DNA from 2 places in the Bacillus pacificus genome. Region 1 is predicted to be linked to the other one. Evidence: predicted binding sites of a transcription regulator. Region 1 holds the regulator's gene; the other holds the start of a gene.

Region 1 (8,042 bases):
CACCCGATATATATAGGACATCATATGAAGAATCTGCTAATTGCGATGATATTTGTAACAGTAACGTTGATTTTCCAATCCCGGGGTCTCCACCAATCAGTACTAAGGATCCATCTACAATCCCGCCACCAAGTACACGGTTAAATTCTTGAAATTTTGTTTCAATACGCGCCTCAGACTTTGTTTCCACTTCTGTTAGACGTCTTGGTTTTGTTACTTCTGTTTGAATTGCATTGGCATAATTAAGGCGCCTTGATGATACAACTGGTTCCATCTCTTCAACAAGCGTATTCCATTGACCACATCCAGGGCATTTCCCCATATATTTTGGTGACTGATACCCACACTCTTGACATGTGAATTTTGTTTTCTTTTTAGCCATATTGTTTTATATCTCACTTCACTTTCATCTATAACAATTTATCCTTGTCGTACAAGAAAGAGGGCTATCTCGTAGCCCTCTTAGTTTGTCTATACTTATTTTACCTTTTCAGCACTATGAATGACAAATGATTCTCCTTCAACATCAAAGATAACTTTTTGTCCTTTCTCAATAGCACCTTTTAAAAGTTCTTCCGATAGTCTATCTTCTACATGTTTCTGAATTGCTCTACGAAGCGGACGAGCACCGTACTCTCGGTCAAACCCTTTATCAGCAATAGCCGAAATCGCTCCTTCTGTTAAATGCAATTCAATTTCTTGCTCTTTTAAGCGATTTACTAACTGATTTACCATAAGTGTTACAATCTCTTGAATATGTTTTTTCTCAAGCATATGGAACACGATAATTTCATCAATACGGTTTAAGAATTCTGGACGGAATGCCTTTTTCAGTTCATCCATTACTTTACCTTTCATATCTGAATAATCGCGGCTCTCATCTTGTACGTTAAATCCAAGATGCTTATTACGTTTTAATGCTTCTGCACCAACGTTAGATGTCATAATAACAATTGTATTACGGAAATCAACTGTACGCCCTTTAGAATCTGTTAAGCGACCATCTTCTAATACTTGTAGTAAAATGTTAAACACATCAGGATGAGCTTTCTCTACTTCATCTAATAAGACAACTGAATATGGCTTACGGCGAACCTTTTCTGTTAATTGTCCACCTTCTTCATATCCAACATATCCTGGAGGAGATCCAACTAAACGAGAAGTAGAATGCTTCTCCATGTACTCAGACATATCGATGCGAATCATTGCATCCTCATCACCGAACATAGATTCTGCCAACGCTCTTGCTAGCTCCGTTTTACCTACACCTGTTGGTCCTAAGAAAATAAATGAACCAATCGGACGTTTCGGATCTTTCAAGCCTGCTCTAGCACGACGAACAGCTTTCGCTACAGCTACTACCGCTTCATCTTGACCAATAACACGATCGTGAAGAATCGATTCTAAGTTTAATAATTTATCAGTCTCTGTTTGTGCAAGTTTAGAAACCGGGATACGAGTCCACGTAGAAACGACATTTGCAATATCTTCTACTGTCACTTCTGAGTTTTCTTTTCCTTGTTGCTCTTTCCATTGACGCTTCGTATCTTCTAACTTCTCACGTAAGCGTTGTTCCATATCACGTAGCGAAGCAGCTTTTTCAAATTCTTGACTTTGTACAGCTGCATCTTTCTCTTTTCTAATTTCCTCAAGCTTCACTTCAAGCTCTTTTAGATTTGGTGGTGTTGTATAAGAGCGTAAGCGAACCTTTGAAGCAGCTTCATCAATTAAATCAATTGCTTTATCTGGTAAGAAACGATCTGTAATATAACGATCTGAAAGCTTTACAGCTGCATCAATTGCATCATCCGTAATAGATACGCGGTGATGTGCCTCATAACGATCGCGTAAACCTTTCAAAATTTGAGTTGATTCATCTAAACTTGGCTCATCAACGTGAATTGGTTGGAAACGTCTCTCTAAAGCTGCGTCTTTTTCAATATATTTGCGGTATTCATCTAACGTTGTCGCCCCAATACATTGTAATTCACCACGAGCTAAAGATGGTTTTAAAATATTCGATGCGTCAATAGCACCTTCTGCGCCACCTGCACCAATTAATGTATGAAGTTCATCAATAAATAGAATGATATTTCCTGCTTGGCGGATTTCATCCATTACTTTCTTCAAACGGTCTTCAAATTCACCACGGTATTTCGTTCCGGCTACCACCGTACCCATATCTAGTGTCATAACACGCTTATCTCTTAAAGTTTCAGGAACTTCATTATTTACAATTTGTTGTGCTAATCCTTCTGCAATTGCCGTTTTACCTACACCAGGCTCCCCAATTAATACAGGGTTGTTTTTTGTTCTACGACTTAAAACTTCAATTACACGTTGAATTTCTTTACCACGTCCAATAACAGGATCTAAACGATTTTCACGTGCAACAACTGTTAAATCACGTGCTAAGCTATCAAGTGTTGGTGTATTTGCATTTGTTGAAGAACCACCTTGATGACCTGAACTTGCTTCATTACTTCCAAGAAGTTGCAATACTTGTTGTCTTGCCTTATTTAAGCTAACACCTAAATTATTTAAAACACGTGCTGCTACCCCTTCACCTTCGCGGATTAAACCAAGTAAGATATGTTCTGTTCCAACATAAGAATGGCCTAATTTGCGAGCTTCATCCATAGACAACTCAATAACCTTTTTAGCACGCGGTGTATAATGTACAGTTTGAGAAGCTTCTGTTCCGCGCCCAATTAACGCTTCTACCTCTTTTTGAACTTTCTCCGGGCTTAATCCAAGAGCAATCAACGCTTTTGCTGCAATTCCTTCACCTTCGCGTACAAGCCCAAGTAAAATATGTTCTGTTCCAATATTGTTATGCCCAATACGAATCGCTTCCTCTTGAGATAAAGCTAATACTTTCTGTGCTCTTTCTGTAAATCTTCCAAACATCATAGAAATCGCCTCCTACTTGCGCTTAGTTTTTTTCAATACGTAATCGCTCACGGATTAAGGTTGCTCTTCGATAATCTCTTTCTTCTGGTCCTAAAGGTCCTCCTGCATATTGTTGTAAAATGCCTGGTTGTGTAAGGACCATTAGCTCAGTCAAAATATTTCTCGATATACCTTTTATATATCCTAAATCAATACCAAGTCGTAAATCTGATAAGCAATTGGCTGCTTCCGCAGATTGAATTAAACGACTGTTGGCTAGTATGCCATAAGAGCGATAAACTTTATCTTCAAGCTCAATACTTGAATTTTGTACAATTAATTCTCTAGCCATCTTTTCTTGCTGTATGATTTGTTGAATGACACTCTTTAAATCTGCAATAATATCTTCTTCAGATTTTCCTAGCGTCATTTGGTTTGACACTTGAAATATATTACCTAACGCTTCGCTACCTTCACCGTATATTCCTCTTACTACTAACCCTAATTTTTGAATTACTTGTATAATACGGCTAATTCTTTTCGTTAAAACGAGTCCCGGTAAATGAATCATTACGGAAGCCCTCAATCCTGTACCAACATTAGTAGGGCAGCTTGTAATATATCCAAGTGATTCATCAAAAGCATATTCAACCTCTTTCTCAATCCAATTATCTATTTGATTGGCACTTTGAAGAGCCTCTGATAACTGCAATCCTGAAAATAAGCACTGAATCCGAATATGGTCTTCTTCATTCAGCATAACACTAATATGTTCGCTTTCTGACAATAGACATGCTCCATATTCTGTTCCTGCAAGGTTGGGACTAATTAAATGCTTTTCAACTAATACTCTCCTTTGAAGAGGCGTCAATTCATTCATTTGTAATAGCTCAAACTCTCCAAAAGGTTCTACCGTTTTATTTATAAATTCCTTTTTAAATAATTCTTGAATCAGTTTAGCTTCTTCTTCATTTTGCATAGTAGAGAATTGATATTTTTTAAAATTACGAGCCAAACGAATTCGACTACTTAAAACAATATCAGAATCAGGGCCATCCCCCTTCATCCATGGACTAATCGCTTCATTCATAATTTTGTCCAGTGACATAGAACTATTCCCCCTCTCTATGCTCACTAAGCTGATTTTCAAGGTTTCTAATTTTATCCCTTACTTCAGCAGCTTTCTCAAATTCCTCTTTCTGTACGTATTGTTTCAGAATGAGTTTTAGTTCATCTAATTCTTTCTTTAAGTGAATATTTCCTTCTATACGCTCCGGAATTTTTCCGCAATGATCTGTATGCCCGCCGTGAAGACGTTTTAATAACGGCTTTAAATGTTCCTTAAATGTATCGTAACAAGAAGCACATCCAAAGCGTCCTACCTTTGTAAGTTGCTCATATGTCATTTTACAATCTGGACATCTTAATATATTTGTGTTCGAAAATCCGCTTTTTCCTTCTTCAAACATTGTTGATTCACCGTGTAATAACCCAGCAAATAAATCATGGAATGAAAAGTTAGACTGCGATGATTGAAAGAAAGACGTATAGCCACTTTGTTCTGCACATTGCTCACAAAGATGAACTTCCGCCTTCTTTTCGTTAATTACTTTTGTATAATGTAAAGTTGCTGGTCTTATATTACAGTTTTGACAAGTCATCACTATCCCCACCTTTACAACAGGAACGATCTATCTCATAGTACTTTTCATACATTACTAGACTGTTCACTTTCCTTTATTCGTTTACATAAAAGTGCGTGTTGTTTTTTTCAAAACTTCTACAATATTTAACTGCTTTATCTCTTAGTTATTATTCTTTTACAAAAGCTGTATTTATTTATATTTCAGTGTTCTTAACATTGCGCATAATATTCGAGCCCTAAGTTCATCTCGAGAAGGAACATCCATTGATAATACAGAACGATCTAGTACGCTTAACATAAGTTTAGCTTCACGATTCGTTATGATTCCCTCTTCTATTAAACGTATAATCATACTCTCTGCATTTCCTTGCGCAACGCTATGATCAATCATATGAAGCATTTGATCAATAATGTCTATATCATCATGCAGTTTGACTTTTATAATGCGAATGTAACCTCCTCCACCACGTTTACTTTCTACTACAAATCCTCTTTCTAACGTAAAACGGGTATTGATTACATAATTGATTTGAGATGGTACGCACTCGAATCGATCCGCAATCTCATTTCTTTTGATTTCAATCACATTATTATTACTTAAGTCAATAACTTGCTTTAGATATTGCTCAATGATATCAGATATATTTCTCATTTATCCGCCACCTTTATTGACTTTGACTATCTTTGACTTTAATTATATACGTATTAATAAAATTTGCAACTCTTTTGCTTATTTACTATCCTAGCCACATTTTCCTGAATTTAATCAAAATAATAATTATTTAAATACATTTTTAATTACTATGGATTATAAAAGAAAACACGAAAAAACACGAGTCATTTGACTCGTGTTTAGTTGCTTGGCGACGTCCTACTCTCACAGGGACAAGGTCCCAACTACCATCGGCGCTAGAGAGCTTAACTTCCGTGTTCGGTATGGGAACGGGTGTGACCTCTCTGCCATCATCACCAAACTATGAAGGCATATTCCTTCAAAACTAGATAACATTTGCTACATATTATATGGTTAAGTCCTCGATCTATTAGTATTCGTCAGCTCCACATGTCACCATGCTTCCACCTCGAACCTATCAACCTGATCATCTTTCAGGGATCTTACTAGCTTACGCTATGGGAAATCTCATCTTGAGGGGGGCTTCATGCTTAGATGCTTTCAGCACTTATCCCTTCCGCACATAGCTACCCAGCTATGCCCTTGGCAGAACAACTGGTACACCAGCGGTGCGTCCATCCCGGTCCTCTCGTACTAAGGACAGCTCCTCTCAAATTTCCTACGCCCACGACGGATAGGGACCGAACTGTCTCACGACGTTCTGAACCCAGCTCGCGTACCGCTTTAATGGGCGAACAGCCCAACCCTTGGGACCGACTACAGCCCCAGGATGCGATGAGCCGACATCGAGGTGCCAAACCTCCCCGTCGATGTGGACTCTTGGGGGAGATAAGCCTGTTATCCCCGGGGTAGCTTTTATCCGTTGAGCGATGGCCCTTCCATGCGGAACCACCGGATCACTAAGCCCGACTTTCGTCCCTGCTCGACTTGTAGGTCTCGCAGTCAAGCTCCCTTATGCCTTTGCACTCTACGAATGATTTCCAACCATTCTGAGGGAACCTTTGGGCGCCTCCGTTACACTTTAGGAGGCGACCGCCCCAGTCAAACTGCCCACCTGACACTGTCTCCCGGGTCGATAAGACCCGTAGGTTAGAATTTCAATACAGTCAGGGCGGTATCCCACCAGCGCCTCCACCGAAGCTAGCGCTCCGGTTTCAAAGGCTCCCGCCTATCCTGTACAAACTGTACCAAAATTCAATATCAGGCTACAGTAAAGCTCCACGGGGTCTTTCCGTCCTGTCGCGGGTAACCTGCATCTTCACAGGTACTATAATTTCACCGAGTCTCTGGTTGAGACAGTGCCCAAATCGTTACACCTTTCGTGCGGGTCGGAACTTACCCGACAAGGAATTTCGCTACCTTAGGACCGTTATAGTTACGGCCGCCGTTTACTGGGGCTTCAGTTCAGAGCTTCGCTTACGCTAACCCCTCTCCTTAACCTTCCAGCACCGGGCAGGTGTCACCCCCTATACTTCGCCTTACGGCTTCGCAGAGAGCTGTGTTTTTGCTAAACAGTCGCTTGGGCCTATTCACTGCGGCTTTCCGTTAAGAAAGCACCCCTTCTCCCGAAGTTACGGGGTCATTTTGCCGAGTTCCTTAACCAGAGTTCTCTCGCACACCTTAGGATTCTCTCCTCGCCTACCTGTGTCGGTTTGCGGTACAGGCACCTTTATCTCGCTAGAAGCTTTTCTTGGCAGCGGGGAATCAAAGACTTCGCTCCATAAGGAGCTTCCCCATCACAGCTCAGCCTTTACGATAAGCGGATTTGCCTACTTATCAGCCTAACTGCTTGGACGTGCACAACCAATCGCACGCTTCTTCTATCCTTCTGCGTCCCTCCATTGCTCAAACGATAAAGAGGTGGTACAGGAATATCAACCTGTTGTCCATCGCCTACGCCTGTCGGCCTCGGCTTAGGTCCTGACTAACCCTGAGCGGACGAGCCTTCCTCAGGAAACCTTAGGCATTCGGTGGACGGGATTCTCACCCGTCTTTCGCTACTCATACCGGCATTCTCACTTCTAAGCACTCCACCAGTCCTTCCGGTCTGACTTCACTGTCCTTAGAACGCTCCCCTACCACTGATACCATTGGTATCAATCCGCAGCTTCGGTGGTGTATTTAGCCCCGGTACATTTTCGGCGCAGAGTCACTCGACTAGTGAGCTATTACGCACTCTTTAAATGGTGGCTGCTTCTAAGCCAACATCCTAGTTGTCTAAGCAACTCCACATCCTTTTCCACTTAATACACACTTTGGTACCTTAGCTGGCGGTCTGGGCTGTTTCCCTTTTGACTACGGATCTTATCACTCGCAGTCTGACTCCTAAGGATAAGTCATTGGCATTCGGAGTTTGACTGAATTCGGTAATCCGATGATGACCCCTAGTCCAATCAGTGCTCTACCTCCAAGACTCTTACACTTAAGGCTAGCCCTAAAGCTATTTCGGGGAGAACCAGCTATCTCCAGGTTCGATTGGAATTTCTCCGCTACCCACACCTCATCCCCGCACTTTTCAACGTGCGTGGGTTCGGGCCTCCATTCAGTGTTACCTGAACTTCACCCTGGACATGGGTAGATCACCTGGTTTCGGGTCTACGACCACGTACTAAACGCCCTATTCAGACTCGCTTTCGCTGCGGCTCCGCCTCTTCAGCTTAACCTCGCACGGGATCGTAACTCGCCGGTTCATTCTACAAAAGGCACGCCATCACCCGTTAACGGGCTCTGACTATTTGTAGGCACACGGTTTCAGGATCTCTTTCACTCCCCTTCCGGGGTGCTTTTCACCTTTCCCTCACGGTACTGGTTCACTATCGATCACTAGGGAGTATTTAGCCTTGGGAGATGGTCCTCCCAGATTCCGACGGA
Region 2 (8,042 bases), 1.0 Mb from region 1:
AATGATATTGTTAATTCTTTTTGCGTTATCTTTATCGATACCTTGTTGAAGTGTTGCGCGTTGGCGAACAGTGTTACCAGCCGCCGCTTCAACTTTTCCGTAATCTAAGTTCTTAATTGGAACGTTACGTTTTACGAGTTTAGAAATAAGAACGTCTTTTACTTGCTCTAATTTGAACTCATCGTCAGAAGTTAAAACAAGTACTTCTTTCTCAAGTTTAATATCACTTTTACTTCCTTTAAAGTCATATCGGTTTTGGATTTCTTTTAATGCAGTATTAATTGCGTTTGTTACTTCAGGTAATTCTACTTTCGAAACGATGTCAAAAGAACTATCTTTTGCCATAGTTAGCACCTCCAAATAAATTTCTAATCTTTTTATGTACTGTACATACTAAAGTATAGCTGAAAACGAGCTTAGACTTAAGTGTTTTCATGCTTATAATGATGTAACCTCATTTTATTATAGTGAATTTTGGGCAGTTGGACAAATAAAGAGAAAATCGTGTTATAATTAACTTTTGTTTGGAATGATAAAAATATAAAAAGTTAAAAAAGTTCATTTTATATATAGAGAAGGGAATTAAAAAAATATGTATTTACAAATAGGATCGATTGAACAGGTAACTGTTTTACGCGAAACGGAAATCGGATATATGGTTGGGAATGAAGAAGAAGAAATTTTCCTACATAAAAATGAAGTAGCTGGAGAAATTGAAGAAGGCGATACGATTGATGTATTCTTATATCTTGATCACCAAAATCGTATTTCGGCAACAATGAAGGAACCAATTATTACAACGTATGATTGGAACTGGGTAAAGGTTGTAGAAGTTATTCCTAGTCTAGGTGTGTTTGTTGATATTGGTGTATCAAAAGATATACTAATTCCAGCTGATGAATTCCCAATTTATATGCCAGTATGGCCAGAAGTTGGAGACGAATTATATTGTACGTTAAAATTAACGAATCGTGATCGTTTAATTGCTCTTCCAGCAAGAGATAGTGATATGCAAGAAATCGTTGTAGATGCGACACCATCTATGCGTAATAAAAACGTAAACGGACGTGTGTATCGTTCACTTCAAGTTGGTTCGTTTGTATTAACAGATGAGCATTTCCGTGCATTTTTACATCACACAGAAAGAAAAGAGCAAGTTCGCATCGGTCAACGTGTAACGGGACGAATTATTGATGTAAAAGATGACGGTACAATTAACATCTCCCTTCTTCCTCGTAAAGAAGAAGGAATGGAAGATGATGCTGCAGTGATTTATGCATATATGGAAGAACGAGGCGGAGCAATGCCGTTTTGGGATAAGAGCTATCCAGAAGACATTAAAGAGCGTTTCAATATGAGTAAAGCTGCATTTAAGCGTGCACTTGGTAAGTTGATGAAAGAAGAAAAGGTTTACCAAGAAGAAGGTTGGACGTACTTTAAGAAATAAAGGAAATAAAAAGCACCACCTTATATTTTACCTATAAGGTGGTGCTTTTTTAATTCCCTTGCTCATGTACAAGAGTGAACGTATCTTTCAACTCACTATCGTTTATTTTAATATTTGCTTTTTTTAATTCATTTTGCAATAGTTTTTTGCCGAATATAGGGTCAGAGATACGTTCTTCTTCTAAGTTTTTGCGAATAGAGTCTTTCACTTCATCATAAGGCTTTAAAGCTTTTTTATCAGTTAATTTAATAATATGATAACCGTTTGGTGATGCAACGGGATTGCTAATTTGTCCGACCTTTAGTTTATAGGCAGCAGTTTCAAATTCAGGTGCCATTCTACCTGAATTGAAGTATCCAAGGTCTCCGCCTTTCTCTTTTGATAGTAGGTCTTGCGATTCTTGTTTTGCTAGTTCTTCAAATGAAGCACCAGCATCTAATTTTTTCTTTATTTCTTTTGCTTCATTTTCGTCACTTACTAAAATATGGCTTGCTTTAATTTCAGGTTTATAGTGGTCTTTCACGTCTTTTTCTGTAATACTTTTCTTAATCGCTTCATTCATAGCAAGTTTGAACTTAATTTGATTTTTGAAATCAGCTTCATCTTTTAAACCATTGTTTTTCAATACGTTTTTAAATTGGTCTCCGTATTGATTTTTCGCTTTTTGTAATTCTTTATCTACATCATCGTCAGATACTTTATATTTTTTCGTGATAACGTCTTGCGCCATCATTTCGTACAGCATGTCTTTTCCGTAACGATCTTTCAACTGTTTTTCGAAGTCGCTCTTCGTAATGGTTGAGTCTGTTGCTGTAGCGACTGTATCTGAGTCGTTTTTTTGTCCACAAGCAGATAGCATTAATATACTTAGTAGTGCAGTAATAATGAAAATGTGTTTCCCTCTCATGCTAACACCTCATCCGAATATGTTATCGCTATTGTAGAATATAGAAGTGAACATGAAGTGAATTTTTAATGTTTTTTCCCTGTAAACTGTAAAAAAAGTACACCAACAATATTGTCGGTGTACGATGGAATCAAAGGTGATCAGTCTTTTTAGAATAGGCACGCTTACCTTGTTCTATATTCTTTTGTTCTTGCTCATTTTTTTGCGCGCGTTTTGCATTATTATCGCGTGCTTTTTTGTCGTTATCACTCGTATGTGGCATATGTATCAACTCCATTTCTAAACGTTGTACGTTTATCATTTCCTTTTTCGTAAAGACTATGTATAGCAGTGTACTCATGAATAATGAAGGTGGATTGGAAATGGATTTGAAGTTGAATTATACCGAACTTATAAAGAAGTTAATCGTTGTAATGGTCGCAGGTTTGTTAAATGCGATTGGAATGAATTTATTTTTAACGCCAGCGAAAGTGTATGCAAGTGGCTTTGCTGGATTGTCTCAATTGCTATCACAAATATTAGGTGATTTTTTATCTATTCACATATCAACCGGGGTATTATTTAGCTTGTTTAACATTCCAGTCGTTATTTTAGCCTGGAAAAAGGTTGGAAAGGCCTTTACTTTCTTTAGTTTTCTTTGCGTTATCTTTATGACTATGTTTTTAGAAATTATCCCAGTTAGAGCAGTTTCAAACGACATCATATTAAATGCGATTTTTGGTGGGCTTATTTCAGCAATCGGGGTAGGGATTGCGTTGAAGTGGGGGGCTTCTACAGGTGGTTTAGATATAATCGCCATGATTTTATCAAAGATTAAAGACAAGCCTGTCGGTACGTATTTTTTCTTCTTTAATGCACTGATCATTATCGCTGCCGGCTATGTGTATGGATGGGAAAAAGCATTATATACTTTAGTGACTTTGTATGTGTCAACGCGAATCATCGATGCAATTCATACGCGTCATGTGAAGATTACGGCGTTAATCGTTACGAAGAATGGGGCGGATGTACGAAAGGCGATTCACTCACGCTTAGTGAGGGGGATTACAACTATACCAGCAACTGGTGCTTATACGAATGAAAATAAGGAAATGTTAATGATTGTTATTACTCGTTACGAACTGTACGAATTAGAGAGGGTTATTAAACAAGTGGACCCAGGTGCATTTACAAACGTACTGCAAACGGTTGGGGTATTCGGATTGTTTCGAAAAGATTAAAGAGGACCAAAGCTGGTCCTCTTTTTTAATGTGCATTCGTAATGTTTTGCAACTGCTCTTGCATTTCACGTAGCTGAACTTTTTCAGCTGTTGAAGAGTTTGCGTATGCAGAGTGCAAAGCGTTTTTTGCTCTATATACGAGATCTTGTTGCTCGGCACCGCTTGAACAAGATACGGCATTTGCAACAGCATCTCTAGCTTGTTGAAATAGTAAGTTCCCCATTTAGACCCCTCCAAAAGAAGAGTTACTTCTCGCTTTTTCTGCCTCAGCTAATGTACCTCGGTACGGGAATCTTGCATCATGCTTCATAACAGCATCGGCTCCTTGTTGGATAAAACGTTTTGATTTATTCTTTTTACCCATTCGAAAAACCCCCTTTATTTAGCTGAAAACAATCGACGCGCTAACTTTTGCGTCTAATGATAGTATGAGCGTTTGGCGAGAAACTATAAGCAGGGAATTTTTAGATTACAACCCAAGAACCTCTTCTAAATATAGTGCAATGCCATCTTCTTCGTTCGTTAGCGTCGTATGGTTTGCGAGTGATTTTAATTCAGGGATGGCATTTCCCATTGCGATGCCGTGACCAGCAAATTCAATCATTTCAAAGTCGTTATCTTCATCACCGAAAGCGATAATTCGCTCTTGTGGAATGTTGTAATGACTAGAAATTTTTTGTAGTCCGACAGCTTTATTTAATCCGCTTTTTACAATTTCAATAATTGGCCAAGGTGCGCCCCATTTTCTATGGTCAATTACTTCAGCATGCATATCAGTTAAATGTTGACGAATTGCACTGGAATGCTCGTCATGTGCGTCAATTAATAAGCAAGTTGGATGATCGTTTAAAATATTTAATAAGTCTCCTGTAAAAATGTTTGGAGAACCGAATTCAAAAATATGTTTTTTATCTTCATCAATTTCACGAACATACACATCGTCCATTACTTCAGCGTATATATTTTTCACGCCAAAATCAAAGCAAGCTCGGACAATTTCTTGTGCTGTTGCTAGCTCAAGAGGAGAGTGATGTGTGCCCCACTTTGAATCAAGAGGGTGATGTACGTAAGCGCCATTAAAGTTTACGATTGGTGTATTCAGACCAAGTTCTTTATAGTAATCATAACTAGCGCGGAATGGACGTCCTGTTGAAATAACGACAATATGTCCTTGTTCCTTTGCTTTTGCAATTGTATGTTTCGTTCGAGTGGAAATTATTTTGTTGTCTGTTAATAAAGTGCCGTCTAAGTCTAGTGCGATTAAATGCTGTTTGTTCATAATTTCACCTCTTATAATAATTTATTTTTGTTTCTATCTGTATTTCCGTTTTAATATGCAGAAATAAGAGGTTAAGCTGGGTGAGACCACCAAAGATGGAAACTTCACTATATATCCATCTTACGTCGCAAAGTGTTGCGGTGTCTACTATTTCTCGCTGGAAATTAAGAAAAGTCAACATCTTTTTAGAAAGTTCAAACAATGTTTCTTTCATTATGGACAAATTGTGAAAAGGGTTACATTGTTCGTAGGATGAGGCTTATAATGAACATGTAATCTTCTCGTATATGTTTGACTCTCCTTTGAAACTGGCCTATAGTAGGTTGGTTTCTTTTTTTTCTACAAATAGGGAAGAAATCCCTGCTTTAAGCTTGTGTCATTCATGTATATGTGCAAGAATGAAATGTAGTACTTGTTTCCTAAACATGACAGACAAGCTTTCTTTTAAAATGGATATACTAATGAGGCAAAGACGTCATGGAAGGAGAATGGAAATGGGACAAAATCGTAGGTTTCGTTCTGGACAAAAAGCGCCAAATGATGGCATTTACGTAGAAATTGGTGAAACGGGAAGTATGGTGAAAGATCCGCAAATGGTAAAACTAACTGCTGGTGAAAAGTTTCCAGATAACACAAATCATAACCGCCAGTGGACATATAAAAGAAAACCGTAATAGAAGCCGCAATTATTATTGCGGCTTTTTTGTCGTTACACATTATAATTTCATTTACCGTATATTTTTCAGTCGTATCATGCATGCTCCCTTTTTCTTTTTCTAATAATAAGTTTGAAAATACATAATCAAAATTATTGTATAAAAAAGTCAGTTGGCGTATAATCAAATCAAAGGTCAAAGAAAGTCAAACATTTGGAGGACTGTAAAGATGGACTTAAATCAAATGACAACAAAAACACAAGAGGCGATTATGAGTGCTCAATCTTTAGCGGTATCTCATCATCATCAAGAAGTAGATACTGTTCATCTCTTGTTTACATTATTAGAAGAGCAAGATGGGCTAGCAGTACGTATTTTTCAAAAAATGAATGTCGATATAGAAGCGTTAAAACAAGGTGCTGAAGGTTTAATTAAGAAAAAGCCCTCTGTAACGGGAAGCGGTGCAGAAGCAGGTAAATTATATATAACAGGTGCTTTGCAACAACTGCTTGTAAGAGCAGGAAAAGAAGCAGAAAAATTGCAAGATGATTACATTTCAGTTGAACATGTATTACTTGCTTTTACTGAAGAAAAAGGCGATATAAACCAATTATTTACAAGATTTCATATTACGAAAGATAACTTATTACAGTCTTTAATGACAGTTCGGGGGAATCAAAGAGTGACTAGTCAAAATCCAGAAGCAACTTATGAAGCGTTAGAAAAATATGGTCGTGATTTAGTGGCGGAAGTAAGAGCGGGGAAAATTGACCCTGTTATCGGCCGCGATAGTGAAATTCGCCGCGTAATCCGCATTCTTTCACGTAAAACGAAAAACAACCCAGTTTTAATTGGTGAACCAGGTGTTGGTAAAACAGCAATTGTTGAAGGGTTAGCACAGCGTATTGTGAAAAAGGATGTACCTGAAGGATTAAAAGATAGAACAATCTTTGCATTAGATATGAGTGCGCTTGTAGCTGGAGCGAAATTCCGCGGTGAATTTGAAGAGCGTCTCCAAGCTGTATTAAATGAAATTAAAAAGAGTGAAGGTCGTATTTTACTATTCATTGATGAACTTCACACAATCGTCGGCGCTGGTAAAACAGAAGGCGCAATGGATGCAGGGAATATGTTAAAACCGATGCTTGCGCGTGGTGAATTGCATTGTATCGGGGCGACGACGTTAGATGAATATCGTAAATATATTGAGAAAGATCCAGCGCTAGAAAGACGTTTCCAACAAGTATTAGCAGAAGAACCAACTGTTGAAGATACAATTTCCATTTTACGTGGTTTAAAAGAGCGCTTTGAAATTTATCACGGTGTAAATATTCATGACCGCGCGATTGTAGCAGCATCAGTTTTATCAGATCGATATATTTCGGACCGTTTCTTACCAGATAAAGCAATTGACCTTGTCGATGAAGCGTGTGCAACAATTCGTACAGAAATCGATTCTATGCCGACAGAATTAGATGAAGTAACGCGCCGCATTATGCAGCTAGAAATTGAAGAAGCGGCTCTTGGAAAAGAAAAGGACTTTGGTAGCCAAGAACGTCTAAAAACGTTGCAACGTGAATTATCGGATTTAAAAGAAGTTGCAAGTGGTATGAGAGCCAAATGGGAGAAAGAAAAAGAAGATATTCACAAAGTTCGTGACTTACGTGAACATTTAGAGCGTCTGCGCCGTGAATTAGAAGAAGCAGAAGGGAATTACGATCTAAATAAAGCAGCGGAACTTCGCCACGGAAAAATTCCTGCAATTGAAAAAGAGTTAAAAGAAGCAGAAGAAATGGGCGCGCATAATAAACAAGAAAATCGTTTATTACGTGAGGAAGTAAGTGAAGAAGAAATTGCTGATATTGTTTCACGTTGGACTGGCATTCCTGTTGCAAAACTCGTTGAAGGTGAACGCGAGAAATTACTACGTTTAGAGCAAATTTTATCAGAGCGTGTCATTGGACAAGAGGAAGCGGTAAGCTTAGTATCAGACGCAGTTCTTCGTGCGCGCGCAGGTATTAAAGACCCGAACCGTCCGATTGGTTCCTTCATTTTCTTAGGACCTACTGGTGTTGGTAAAACAGAACTTGCAAAAACGTTAGCGCAGTCATTATTCGATAGTGAAGAACAAATGATTCGTATTGATATGTCTGAGTATATGGAGAAACACGCTGTGTCACGCTTAATTGGTGCGCCTCCTGGATATGTTGGATATGAAGAGGGCGGTCAATTAACAGAAGCGGTAAGACGTAAACCGTATTCGGTTATTTTATTAGACGAAATCGAAAAAGCACATCCAGAAGTATTCAACATTTTATTACAAATGTTAGATGACGGTCGCATTACAGATTCGCAAGGACGTACAGTAGACTTTAAAAACACAGTTATTATTATGACTTCAAATATTGGATCTGCTCATTTATTAGATGGATTAGAAGATGATGGCTCCATTAAAGAGGAATCAAGAGAGCTTGTTATGGGACAATTAAGAGGACATTTCCGACCAGAGTTTTTAAACCGTGTCGACGAAATT

The links. Region 1 encodes CtsR, which represses protease genes until heat stress. Its sites were predicted from a motif close to ATGGTCAATAAAGGTCAAACA; they were not measured.
Region 2: clpB (ATP-dependent chaperone ClpB) is a predicted target of CtsR. The motif match lies at 5,701-5,721, and genes of this name have one in related genera.

Annotation. Positions count from the first base shown of each region.
Region 1 is NZ_CP086328.1:4,996,954-5,004,995, forward strand. Features, by position in the region: gene radA (DNA repair protein RadA) at 1-382, opposite strand, end outside; gene clpC (ATP-dependent protease ATP-binding subunit ClpC) at 478-2,913, opposite strand; gene LMD38_RS25755 (protein-arginine kinase McsB) at 2,936-4,000, opposite strand; gene LMD38_RS25760 (protein-arginine kinase activator protein McsA) at 4,005-4,553, opposite strand; gene ctsR (transcriptional regulator CtsR) at 4,728-5,189, opposite strand; rRNA gene rrf (5S ribosomal RNA) at 5,396-5,511, opposite strand; rRNA gene LMD38_RS25775 (23S ribosomal RNA) at 5,561-8,042, opposite strand, start outside.
Region 2 is NZ_CP086328.1:3,954,874-3,962,915, reverse strand. Features, by position in the region: gene LMD38_RS20605 (YajQ family cyclic di-GMP-binding protein) at 1-345, opposite strand, end outside; gene LMD38_RS20600 (CvfB family protein) at 593-1,447, shown strand; gene prsA (peptidylprolyl isomerase PrsA) at 1,497-2,354, opposite strand; gene LMD38_RS20590 (DUF3941 domain-containing protein) at 2,485-2,616, opposite strand; gene LMD38_RS20585 (YitT family protein) at 2,717-3,574, shown strand; gene LMD38_RS20580 (DUF3813 domain-containing protein) at 3,600-3,797, opposite strand; gene LMD38_RS20575 (hypothetical protein) at 3,798-3,938, opposite strand; gene LMD38_RS20570 (Cof-type HAD-IIB family hydrolase) at 4,044-4,853, opposite strand; gene LMD38_RS20565 (YjzC family protein) at 5,348-5,527, shown strand; gene clpB (ATP-dependent chaperone ClpB) at 5,739-8,042, shown strand, end outside.